2 regions of the Nanhaiella sioensis genome follow, and region 1 is predicted to be linked to the other one. Evidence: a T-box and tRNA genes for the amino acid it is inferred to sense, from the RefSeq annotation. Region 1 holds a T-box; the other holds one or more tRNA genes.
The links. The T-box of region 1 lies ahead of argS (arginine--tRNA ligase). A T-box ahead of a tRNA ligase gene usually reads a tRNA of that ligase, here a tRNA-Arg.

Region 1 (6,250 bases):
TAAAATCCCCATTGTAAATGTATGTGGAACCACAAGAAGGGCTATTTTCCTTCAAGACTACAGTAGATGCTTTATATTGTTTAGCGATTTTTAACGTATCGTAAGCACCCTTTATAAATTGTTCAGTAACATCCTGTCCTGAAATTGATAGTACTTTTGCATCTCCACTAAGAACATCTTTGCCACAGCCACCGACAATTTCAGCTGGTTCCCTAGGAGTAGCTAAGCCTCCTAACACTTCTGGACATACCGCTACAGCCTTTTTCTTATCAACTAAATCTTTTATTATATGATGTAAACTATGATTTCCATCATAACGACACTCATTTCCTGCTAAACAAGCGCTTACTAATATCATTTATATGCGGCCTCCCTATGAAAATGTTCATCCTTACTATTTATTTTACCACATGAACTTGTCATGATTTTAAAAGTGATAACACATATCAATATTTATACTGTAGAGGTTGTAATTTATAAATATATGAAAAAGTGTTATAGTTAACTGAAACTTTACGTAAATATGCTCGTATTTATAAAGTGATAACAATAAGGGGGAACCTACTAGTGAAGCGAACAGGAGAAATAGTTTTAAGTATAATCGGAGCCGTACTTAGTGGCTTTTTAGCAATTATAGGAGGGGCATTTACTTATTTAATGACCAATGAAGCATTTTTACAGGAGTTAGAGGCACAATTTGCTACTGACCCTCAGCTTGCTACATTCAATATCGCAGACTTAATGGAAATTATAGGTAATACTGGATGGATTGTTGTAGCTGCCGGTATGATTGGTTTAGTATTAAGTATCATTGCAGCCTTTTGTTTAAAAGGAAATAATAAGCCAAAGCTTGCTGGGACTTTATTAATTATTGCTGCATTATTAGTCGCCTTAATGACTGTGTTATTTGCATGGCCAATCGCTCTACTGTTCTTAATTGCAGGGATTATGAGTTTAGTACGTAAGCCCAAGCAAAACATATACGATTAAGATTTTTAGCCTTATGACCGATTTCCATTATAAAAAAAGAATTAGGTGTGACCACCTAATTCTTTTTTATAATTAAATTTCTTCACTAATTTCAGTACCAATTACTATGCCGACAACAACGGTAATCGTGATGCCCATTACGATTGCAAACATACGCTCACTCCCCTTTGTAAAAGAATGACCCAATATCTCTATATTCAATTTACCACATATTTAACTTTAATAAATTTAGTAACTGTGAAAGTTCTGTTACTGATTTTTCAGCATTCTTGTTAAATACAATAATACTATTACAGCTAGTAGAAAGGGGGAGCATGAAACCTATGGCTTTGTGCTCACTCTTCCTGATCGTATATACCCGCCAATAATCTGTTAGTTTCGAAAGGCTCATGTCGAACAATCTTCTGCTATATATAATTCATAGGCTTTTCTCGTAGACTTATGAAATTCTAACAAAAGGGAATTAAAGCTATTCTCATCGTTGTATAGAAAAAAAGATGCCACAAATGATAGTTGTATACGGGAGTGCATTTCCTAGTACGAAAAACAACAATCGATGTGAAAACAATCAATCTATATGTTATTATCGACTGTCGAGCCGCGAATTCAAGTTGTAAACTGAATAACCATAAAATGCAAAACAGTCAATTTTTTAACTTAATATTTTAATTACGGAGTAATAGTTCTACAATCATTACATTTCCTCTGGAGCTTCAATTCCCAACAATCTTAAGCCTTCTTGTAAAACGATCATTACTGAAGTTACTAGTCCAAGTCGAGATATCAGCTCGCTATCTTTGACTAACACCTTCACATTACCGTAATATTTATTAAATTCTTGTGCTAGGTCAATTAGGTATTTTGCAATTTGGGATGGTTCAAATTTTTCATAGCTTCTCTTAATTACATTTGGAAAGTCTATTAACAATTTAATGACTGACCAACTAAGTTCATCAGCTAAACCTTCTATATTGTGTACCTGTTCTTGTCCCGATTTTCTTATCAAAGAGTTAGCTCTTGCATGAGTGTATTGGACGTAAGGTCCTGTCTCCCCTTCAAACTTTAACATCTCTTCCATTGAGAATTCTACATTATTTAATCGTTCATTTTTTAAATCGTGAAAAATAAGTGAACCGATAGCAACCATTTTAGCTACTTTGTCTTTATTTATTAGTTTTGGGTTTTTCATTTCTATACTGTGTTTAGCTAGACTGATTGTTTCGTTTATAACCTCCTCAAGTAGAACAACTTTTCCTTTTCTCGTCGACATCTTCTTACCGTCTTTTAAAATAAAGCCAAATGGAATGTGAACGAGATTGTTCGACCATGTAAAACCTAGCTTTTTTAAAACAGCAAAGACTTGATTAAAATGCAGACTTTGTTCATGGCCAACAACATACAATGCCTTGCTAAACTGATACGTTTCTTTTCTATATATAGCAGCTGTTAAATCTCTCGTTGCATATAGAGTTGCACCGTCAGATTTTTTGATTAAACACGGTGGATAATTATACTCACTTAGATCAACAACATCTGCACCTTCTGATTCGGAAAGTAACCCAGACTTCACAAGTAAGTTCAGCGTTTCTTCCATTTTATCATTGTAAAAAGCTTCGCCATGATAAGAATCAAACTTGATACCTAGTAAATTATAAATACTCGAAAATTCTTTAAGTGATTCATCACGAAACCAATTCCATAGTTCGATTGCATGTTCATCTCCATCTTCAAGTTTCTTGAACCACAATCTTGCTTCATCTTCCAAGTGTTTATCTTTTTCAGCCTCATCATGAAATTTGACGTACAATTCCAATAACTGTTTAATTGGATTCTCTTTTACTTTCTCTTCATTTCCCCAGTGTTTATAAGCAACTATTAATTTACCAAATTGTGTACCCCAATCCCCTAAATGATTAACTTTAATGGATTGAAATCCACATTTTTCTGCTATAAGTGCCAGTGAATTTCCTATAACTGTTGATCTTAAATGTCCCATAGAAAATGGCTTAGCGATATTTGGGGATGAAAAATCAATAACTACATTTTCACCATTTCCAATATTTAAAGTTCCAAAATGATTACCTTGCTTTAGGATTATAGCCATTACTTCTTTACTAACTTCCTTTTTATTTAAAAAAACATTTACATATGGACCATCAGCTACAACTTTATCAAATAATGTGTGGCTAACCTGTTCAGCTATTTCTTTAGCAATATGATTTGGAGATTTTCGAAACTTTTTGGCTAAGGAAAAGCACGGAAAAGCAATATCACCCTGAGTATGAAACTTTGGTCTTTCAATTATCTGTAACGTCTCTTCATAAGTTATAACATCCTTTAAAACTTGTGAAATTTCCTTAGCATATATTTCTGAATAATTCATTTTCTTCATCTCCTACCTGTTATTTTCATCAGTACGTTTACTGTCCAAGTCTCTATGTCTACTGTCCATACTAGGGAATGTGAAATAGTGTTTCAAAAGGGTATACCTACAGTAATGTGTGGTTAACTATGTAACTAGAGCAGATCATATTCTTTCCGGAACTCTTGTAGCTTGATTCTTAATAGCAGGAAAAATATGAATTACCTTTTTTATTTGGTACACCCCTTCTGATAAAACTAAAAAAATCCCGCCTCTTAAAAGAGACGAGATTTTCCCCGCGGTACCACTCTAATTGTTCAAATTGAACCATCTTAATGTCATTGATAACGGTTGATTAACCGGCATACCCTACTTGTACAAGGTTATTTAAATAAAAATAACGCTAATACTTTTTCGGACTGCTTCTCCGAAGTACGTTTCATTATGAATAATCGATTAGGCTTTCACCATCCCTAACTCGCTACACGTATATTCAAAATTACTGTCTTCTTCAACGAATGAATTATTTTTACAAATTATAAATAAAGTTTAGAAATATTTCAAGGTTATTTATTCGGTAAATTTATATATTCCCATTTATTTTTTCTACATCATGTTGTAAAATGTTTTGTATTTTATCTAAAAATGCTAGTTGTAATTCGTACTGAGAATAAATACTTTCAAATGTGGCTTTAGTAATCAGAGATAGCTCACCCATCCCTTTCTCCTTATGTTCTTCTCCTTCTCTTAAAGCTGTACGTTTTACACTATTGGATAGCTAGTCATTTTGATTTGGCAATATAATGTGTAAGTCCCACAGTTAACAAAGGCTGCAAAATAGTTTAACGAATGAATAGCAAGATCTTTTCGTAAACTTTATTGGTAAATTTTACAAAATTAAAAAATTGATTGCTATTTGTTAATAGAAAAGTTGTAAGGAACAACCAGTTGAATACGTGCTGATGCCCTACAATAGATGAGCCACAGCAATTTGGCTGTGGCTTAGTTTCCATTTAATTTTAACAAACTAATTTTCCCTGCTAAAGTTTCTGCTGTCGTTGGACCAACTATTTTTTCTCGTATAATGCCGCTTGGGTCAATGATAAAAGTTTCAGGCTGGCCAACTACTAAATAATTTTTTGAGACATTATCATCTGTATCAAATAAATACAGTGTTGTTGAATTATGTTCTTTTATAAATTTTTCAACACGACTTTTGGGTTCTCCACGGTCGATAATAAGAAGCTTATACTTATCTCCATATTGTTGATGAAAGGCTTCGAGTTCAGGTTCTTCATCTACACACGGCTTACACCATGTAGCGAAAAAATTTAATACAACGAATTGCCCCTGATAGTCAGATAAAGTATGAGTATCTCCATCTAAATCCTCTAGTGTGAAATCATAAGCTGAGTCACCAACCTTAACTCCTTTGACTCCTTGTATTCCTGAAGCTAAAAAGAAAAATACGGCTGCCACCAAGCATAGTACTATGATTTGAATCATTCTTCTTTTGTTCATACAAATCATCCTCTAAACTGGATTTATCATCATTAAGAGTTACGTTCTACCAGTTGATGAATACAGTTAACAGCACAATCAAAAAGGACGTGTACTGTTAATTCAATACTAATATTGAAGTTTACTAGAACGAGCTTATTGCTTCTCTAACTCTTGTATATAATCTAATTCTTTTTCTAGTTTTCTTTGCCGTTTCCCAAGCATAACTACATATCCAGCAATTAAGACCCATGCAATTGTGTATGCACTAAATAAATATCCCATTTTCAGTTCCTCCTCTTTATTGTTTATTTACTATTCCATCGTACGCATAGCACCTTTAGCTATGAAAGTACTTTCCCTAGTCGCCTACCCTATACCAGACAGGAAATAATCTCCCCTGCAAATAGTTAAATAAGGCCTAGTGAATTTGGATTCTGAAAACCTACATATGCTACGGTATTTTTCGTTACTACCTTTTACGAAATTTTATTCATTAACTTCTCTTGAATAGCTTTCTTATTTTGAGCGATCGCAATTTTTGCTTTTTCTATATAAATACCTTTTTGGAGTAAAACAATATACAACAAAGTAATAAAACCTAGCGTAAATAACAATGTAAATAACATTTCAGGCTCAATTCCGCCTCCTTGTTGTGTCGGACCATCACCAAACACGATTGGATGAAGCTTTGAGTTCCACCAGCGTATTGCCATAAATACAATTGGAACATCAATAAAACCGATAATTCCAAATACTGAGGCTAATCTTGCTTTCTTTTCCCATGCTCCGTCCATACGACGAACCATAATATAAGATACATAAATAAACCATAAAATCAATGTCGTTGTTAATCTAGGCTCCCAAGTCCACCATGTATTCCATGCACTTCGTCCCCAAATAGGTCCAGTTGTTAAGACAATAGTTGTAAAAACAACACCAATTTCAGCAGAAATTCCTGCAATGATATCATAAATTCTCTTCCTTTTTATAAGGTATAAAATACTATAAACAAACACGACTCCAAAAGCCAAAAACGCAACCCAAGCTGAACCTACGTGAAAATAAAATATTTTTTGTACTACGCCCATCGTAACTTCGACTGGAGACCATATAAATATTAAAAACATTGTTACTACACCTATTGGAATTGTTAGCCAAAAAAGTATTTTATGAAGTTTTGATTCTGATTGCCAAACCACATTATTCTTTGTCATTTTTCACACCTCCATCACATATTCAAATAATAAGAAACAAATAACAAAAAACACAAGATCATACCCAATCATCAATTGCATCCACGATATAGCACTTGATAAATTCTCAAGATTAACTAGCAATATTTTTGTTGCCTGCACAGCTGCAATAATAATCGGACTAACTATAGGAAATAAGACA
Region 2 (6,250 bases), 1.3 Mb from region 1:
ACATTTTCGGCGCAGAGTCACTCGACCAGTGAGCTATTACGCACTCTTTAAATGGTGGCTGCTTCTAAGCCAACATCCTGGTTGTCTATGCAACTCCACATCCTTTTCCACTTAACGTATACTTTGGGACCTTAGCTGGTGGTCTGGGCTGTTTCCCTTTCGACTACGGATCTTATCACTCGCAGTCTGACTCCCAAGTATAAGTCTTTGGCATTCGGAGTTTGACTGAATTCGGTAACCCGTTGGGGGCCCCTAGTCCAATCAGTGCTCTACCTCCAAGACTCTTCACTTGAGGCTAGCCCTAAAGCTATTTCGGAGAGAACCAGCTATCTCCAAGTTCGATTGGCATTTCACCCCTACCCACACCTCATCCCCGCACTTTTCAACGTGCGTGGGTTCGGGCCTCCATTCAGTGTTACCTGAACTTCACCCTGGACATGGGTAGATCACTTGGTTTCGGGTCTACGACCACGTACTATTTCGCCCTATTCAGACTCGCTTTCGCTGCGGCTCCGTCTCTTCAACTTAACCTTGCACGGGATCGTAACTCGCCGGTTCATTCTACAAAAGGCACGCCATCACCCATTAACGGGCTCTGACTACTTGTAGGCACACGGTTTCAGGATCTCTTTCACTCCCCTTCCGGGGTGCTTTTCACCTTTCCCTCACGGTACTGGTTCACTATCGGTCACTAGGGAGTATTTAGCCTTGGGAGATGGTCCTCCCAGCTTCCGACGGGATTTCACGTGTCCCGCCGTACTCAGGATCCACTCTGGAGGGAACGAAGTTTCAACTACAGGGTTGTTACCTTCTTCGACGGACCTTTCCAGATCGCTTCGTCTACTTCGTTCCTTTGTAACTCCGTATAGAGTGTCCTACAACCCCAAGAGGCAAGCCTCTTGGTTTGGGCTTATTCCGTTTCGCTCGCCGCTACTCAGGAAATCGCTTTTGCTTTCTCTTCCTCCGGGTACTTAGATGTTTCAGTTCCCCGGGTCTGCCTTCAATACCCTATGTATTCAGATATTGATACTGCTCCATTACGAACAGTGGGTTTCCCCATTCGGAAATCTCCGGATCAATGCTTACTTACAGCTCCCCGAAGCATTTCGGTGTTAGTCCCGTCCTTCATCGGCTCCTAGTGCCAAGGCATTCACCGTGCGCCCTTTCTAACTTAACCTTAAACAAATGATCAACTTCGAATCTCATCGTCAGCTTCGTTCTTCCACTGCTCATGTATGCAAGATACACTCCGCTGCTCCAGAACTTTACTTCCTCGACCTTCTCGTTGCTAATTTGCTTTTTTTATTTGACCAACGGTCAAACCGTCATCAAATAATGAAAAAAGATTTTCACTTTCTTCAATGAATGTGTCGTTATTATCTAGTTTTCAAGGAACATCGGTAAAAAATAGCCATCGAATTTCTTCGTCAGCTTGTTGTTTACCTTCTTCATTTTGAGAGAATGTTCTCTCAAAACTAAACAAAAACAAAAGCGTCTTTTTATATGAAGTCTAGCTTCACATATTTCCTTAGAAAGGAGGTGATCCAGCCGCACCTTCCGATACGGCTACCTTGTTACGACTTCACCCCAATCATCTGTCCCACCTTAGGCGGCTGGCTCCTTACGGTTACCCCACCGACTTCGGGTGTTACAAACTCTCGTGGTGTGACGGGCGGTGTGTACAAGGCCCGGGAACGTATTCACCGCGGCATGCTGATCCGCGATTACTAGCGATTCCGGCTTCATGCAGGCGAGTTGCAGCCTGCAATCCGAACTGAGAATGGTTTTATGGGATTCGCTTAACCTCGCGGTTTTGCTGCCCTTTGTACCATCCATTGTAGCACGTGTGTAGCCCAGGTCATAAGGGGCATGATGATTTGACGTCATCCCCACCTTCCTCCGGTTTGTCACCGGCAGTCACCTTAGAGTGCCCAACTTAATGCTGGCAACTAAGATCAAGGGTTGCGCTCGTTGCGGGACTTAACCCAACATCTCACGACACGAGCTGACGACAACCATGCACCACCTGTCACTCTGTCCCCCGAAGGGGAACGCCCTATCTCTAGGGTTGGCAGAGGATGTCAAGACCTGGTAAGGTTCTTCGCGTTGCTTCGAATTAAACCACATGCTCCACCGCTTGTGCGGGCCCCCGTCAATTCCTTTGAGTTTCAACCTTGCGGTCGTACTCCCCAGGCGGAGTGCTTAATGCGTTAGCTGCAGCACTAAAGGGCGGAAACCCTCTAACACTTAGCACTCATCGTTTACGGCGTGGACTACCAGGGTATCTAATCCTGTTCGCTCCCCACGCTTTCGCACCTCAGCGTCAGTTACAGACCAGAGAGTCGCCTTCGCCACTGGTGTTCCTCCACATCTCTACGCATTTCACCGCTACACGTGGAATTCCACTCTCCTCTTCTGCACTCAAGTTCCCCAGTTTCCAATGACCCTCCACGGTTGAGCCGTGGGCTTTCACATCAGACTTAAGGAACCGCCTGCGCGCGCTTTACGCCCAATAATTCCGGACAACGCTTGCCACCTACGTATTACCGCGGCTGCTGGCACGTAGTTAGCCGTGGCTTTCTGGTTAGGTACCGTCAAGGTACCGCCCTATTCGAACGATACTTGTTCTTCCCTAACAACAGAGTTTTACGATCCGAAAACCTTCTTCACTCACGCGGCGTTGCTCCGTCAGACTTTCGTCCATTGCGGAAGATTCCCTACTGCTGCCTCCCGTAGGAGTCTGGGCCGTGTCTCAGTCCCAGTGTGGCCGATCACCCTCTCAGGTCGGCTACGCATCGTCGCCTTGGTGAGCCGTTACCTCACCAACTAGCTAATGCGCCGCGGGCCCATCCGTAAGTGATAGCCGAAGCCATCTTTCAAATAAGAACCATGTGGTTCTTATTGTTATTCGGTATTAGCTCCGGTTTCCCGAAGTTATCCCAATCTTACAGGTAGGTTGCCCACGTGTTACTCACCCGTCCGCCGCTAACCTCCGGGAGCAAGCTCCCTTTGGTTCGCTCGACTTGCATGTATTAGGCACGCCGCCAGCGTTCGTCCTGAGCCAGGATCAAACTCTCCAATAAAGTTTGATTGCTCATTTGTTCAAAAAAATTAACGTTGACGCTTTTGTTTTGTTTAGTTTTCAAAGAACATGGTGGAGCCTAGCGGGATCGAACCGCTGACCTCCTGCGTGCAAGGCAGGCGCTCTCCCAGCTGAGCTAAGGCCCCTTAATTTTTATAAGTGGTCGGGAAGACAGGATTCGAACCTGCGACCCCATGGTCCCAAACCATGTGCTCTACCAAGCTGAGCTACTTCCCGTTATTTATTAATGGCGCGCCCGAAAGGAGTCGAACCCATAACCTTCTGATCCGTAGTCAGACGCTCTATCCAATTGAGCTACGGGCGCTTATATATATAAATGGTGCCGAGGGCCGGACTTGAACCGGCACGGTAGTCACCTACCGCAGGATTTTAAGTCCTGTGTGTCTGCCAATTCCACCACCCCGGCAGCATTGGAGCGGAAGACGGGATTCGAACCCGCGACCCCCACCTTGGCAAGGTGGTGTTCTACCACTGAACTACTTCCGCAAGCTTTATTTAATTAATGCGGGTGAAGGGACTTGAACCCCCACGTCACAAGGACACTAGATCCTAAGTCTAGCGCGTCTGCCAATTCCGCCACACCCGCGGAAAATGATGAGCCATAGAGGACTCGAACCTCTGACCCTCTGATTAAAAGTCAGATGCTCTACCAACTGAGCTAATGGCTCATGATCATTAACAATATACTCTTACGAGTATTAATGGTGGAGGATGACGGGATCGAACCGCCGACCCCTTGCTTGTAAGGCAAGTGCTCTCCCAGCTGAGCTAATCCTCCAATATATAAGCCTGGCAACGTCCTACTCTCACAGGGGGAAACCCCCAACTACCATCGGCGCTGAAGAGCTTAACTTCCGTGTTCGGTATGGGAACGGGTGTGACCTCTTCGCCATCGCCACCAGACATAATATATAGGAATAAGTTAATATTCCTTCAAAACTAGATAATAGACATTCATTGAACAAAGCTTGCTCTGCATTTCTAACTTGGTTAAGTCCTCGATCTATTAGTATCTGTCAGCTCCACGTGTCACCACGCTTCCACCTCAGACCTATCAACCTCGTCATCTTCGAGGGATCTTACTAGCTTACGCTATGGGAAATCTCATCTTGAGGGGGGCTTCATGCTTAGATGCTTTCAGCACTTATCCCTTCCACACATAGCTACCCAGCTATGCCCTTGGCAGGACAACTGGTACACCAGCGGTGTGTCCATCCCGGTCCTCTCGTACTAAGGACAGCTCCTCTCAAATTTCCTACGCCCACGACGGATAGGGACCGAACTGTCTCACGACGTTCTGAACCCAGCTCGCGTACCGCTTTAATGGGCGAACAGCCCAACCCTTGGGACCGACTACAGCCCCAGGATGCGATGAGCCGACATCGAGGTGCCAAACCTCCCCGTCGATGTGGACTCTTGGGGGAGATAAGCCTGTTATCCCCGGGGTAGCTTTTATCCGTTGAGCGATGGCCCTTCCATGCGGAACCACCGGATCACTAAGCCCGACTTTCGTCCCTGCTCGACTTGTAGGTCTCGCAGTCAAGCTCCCTTATGCCTTTGCACTCTTCGAATGATTTCCAACCATTCTGAGGGAACCTTTGGGCGCCTCCGTTACTTTTTAGGAGGCGACCGCCCCAGTCAAACTGCCCACCTGACACTGTCTCCCGAAGCGATTAGCTCCGTAGGTTAGAATTTCAATACAGCCAGGGTAGTATCCCACCGACGCCTCCACCGAAGCTAGCGCTCCGGTTTCTACGGCTCCTACCTATCCTGTACAAGCTGTACCAAAATTCAATATCAGGCTACAGTAAAGCTCCACGGGGTCTTTCCGTCCTGTCGCGGGTAACCTGCATCTTCACAGGTACTATAATTTCACCGAGTCTCTCGTTGAGACAGTGCCCAGATCGTTACACCTTTCGTGCGGGTCGGAACTTACCCGACAAGGAATTTCGCTACCTTAGGACCGTTATAGTTACGGCCGCCGTTTACTGGGGCTTCGATTCAGAGCTTCTCCTTACGGATAACCCCTCCTCTTAACCTTCCAGCACCGGGCAGGTGTCAGCCCCTATACTTCGCCTTGCGGCTTCGCAGAGACCTGTGTTTTTGCTAAACAGTCGCCTGGGCCTTTTCACTGCGGCTTCTCAGGGCTATTCACCCTAAAAAGCACCCCTTCTCCCGAAGTTACGGGGTCATTTTGCCGAGTTCCTTAACGAGAGTTCTCTCGCTCACCTTAGGATTCTCTCCTCGCCTACCTGTGTCGGTTTGCGGTACGGGCACCTCTCACCTCGCTAGAGGCTTTTCTTGGCAGTGTGGAATCAGGAACTTCGGTACTATATTTCCCTCGCCATCACAGCTCAGCCTTTATGACAAGCGGATTTACCTACTTGTCAGCCTAACTGCTTGGACGCACATATCCAACAGTGCGCTTACCCTATCCTTCTGCGTCCCCCCATTGCTCAAATGGTGAGGAGGTGGTACAGGAATCTCAACCTGTTGTCCATCGCCTACGCCTTTCGGCCTCGGCTTAGGTCCCGACTTACCCTGAGCGGACGAGCCTTCCTCAGGAAACCTTAGGCATTCGGTGGAGGGGATTCTCACCCCTCTTTCGCTACTCATACCGGCATTCTCACTTCTAAGCGCTCCACCAGTCCTCTCGGTCTAGCTTCGCTGCACTTAGAACGCTCTCCTACCACTGTCCGTAAGGACAGTCCACAGCTTCGGTGATACGTTTAGCCCCGGTACATTTTCGGCGCAGAGTCACTCGACCAGTGAGCTATTACGCACTCTTTAAATGGTGGCTGCTTCTAAGCCAACATCCTGGTTGTCTATGCAACTCCACATCCTTTTCCACTTAACGTATACTTTGGGACCTTAGCTGGTGGTCTGGGCTGTTTCCCTTTCGACTACGGATCTTATCACTCGCAGTCTGACTCCCAAGTATAAGTCTTTGGCATTCGGAGTTTGACTGAATTCGGTAACCCGTTGGGGGCCCCTAGTCCAATCAGTGCTCTACCTCCAAGACTCTTCACTTGAGGCTAGCCCTAAAGCTATTTCGGAGAGAACCAGCTATCTCCAAGTTCGATTGGCATTTCACCCCTACCCACACCTCATCCCCGCACTTTTCAACGTGCGTGGGTTCGGGCCTCC

Region 2: it encodes a tRNA-Arg, which carries the amino acid that the T-box ahead of argS (arginine--tRNA ligase) is inferred to sense. The anticodon was not compared.

What each region holds. Positions count from the first base shown of each region.
Region 1 is NZ_JBKAEG010000001.1:3,352,112-3,358,361, reverse strand. Features, by position in the region: gene V1503_RS15525 (2-thiouracil desulfurase family protein) at 1-358, opposite strand, end outside; gene V1503_RS15520 (DUF4064 domain-containing protein) at 568-990, shown strand; gene V1503_RS15515 (hypothetical protein) at 1,063-1,191, opposite strand; gene argS (arginine--tRNA ligase) at 1,685-3,373, opposite strand; T-box leader at 3,630-3,876, opposite strand; gene V1503_RS15505 (hypothetical protein) at 3,936-4,070, opposite strand; gene V1503_RS15500 (TlpA family protein disulfide reductase) at 4,355-4,873, opposite strand; gene V1503_RS15495 (CcmD family protein) at 5,009-5,137, opposite strand; gene V1503_RS15490 (cytochrome c biogenesis protein) at 5,332-6,069, opposite strand; gene V1503_RS15485 (heme exporter protein CcmB) at 6,073-6,250, opposite strand, start outside.
Region 2 is NZ_JBKAEG010000001.1:2,088,820-2,095,069, forward strand. Features, by position in the region: rRNA gene V1503_RS09900 (23S ribosomal RNA) at 1-1,177, opposite strand, end outside; rRNA gene V1503_RS09905 (16S ribosomal RNA) at 1,533-3,083, opposite strand; tRNA gene V1503_RS09910 (tRNA-Ala) at 3,153-3,228, opposite strand; tRNA gene V1503_RS09915 (tRNA-Pro) at 3,243-3,319, opposite strand; tRNA gene V1503_RS09920 (tRNA-Arg) at 3,331-3,407, opposite strand; tRNA gene V1503_RS09925 (tRNA-Leu) at 3,421-3,509, opposite strand; tRNA gene V1503_RS09930 (tRNA-Gly) at 3,515-3,589, opposite strand; tRNA gene V1503_RS09935 (tRNA-Leu) at 3,607-3,689, opposite strand; tRNA gene V1503_RS09940 (tRNA-Lys) at 3,699-3,771, opposite strand; tRNA gene V1503_RS09945 (tRNA-Val) at 3,806-3,881, opposite strand; rRNA gene rrf (5S ribosomal RNA) at 3,891-4,006, opposite strand; rRNA gene V1503_RS09955 (23S ribosomal RNA) at 4,090-6,250, opposite strand, start outside.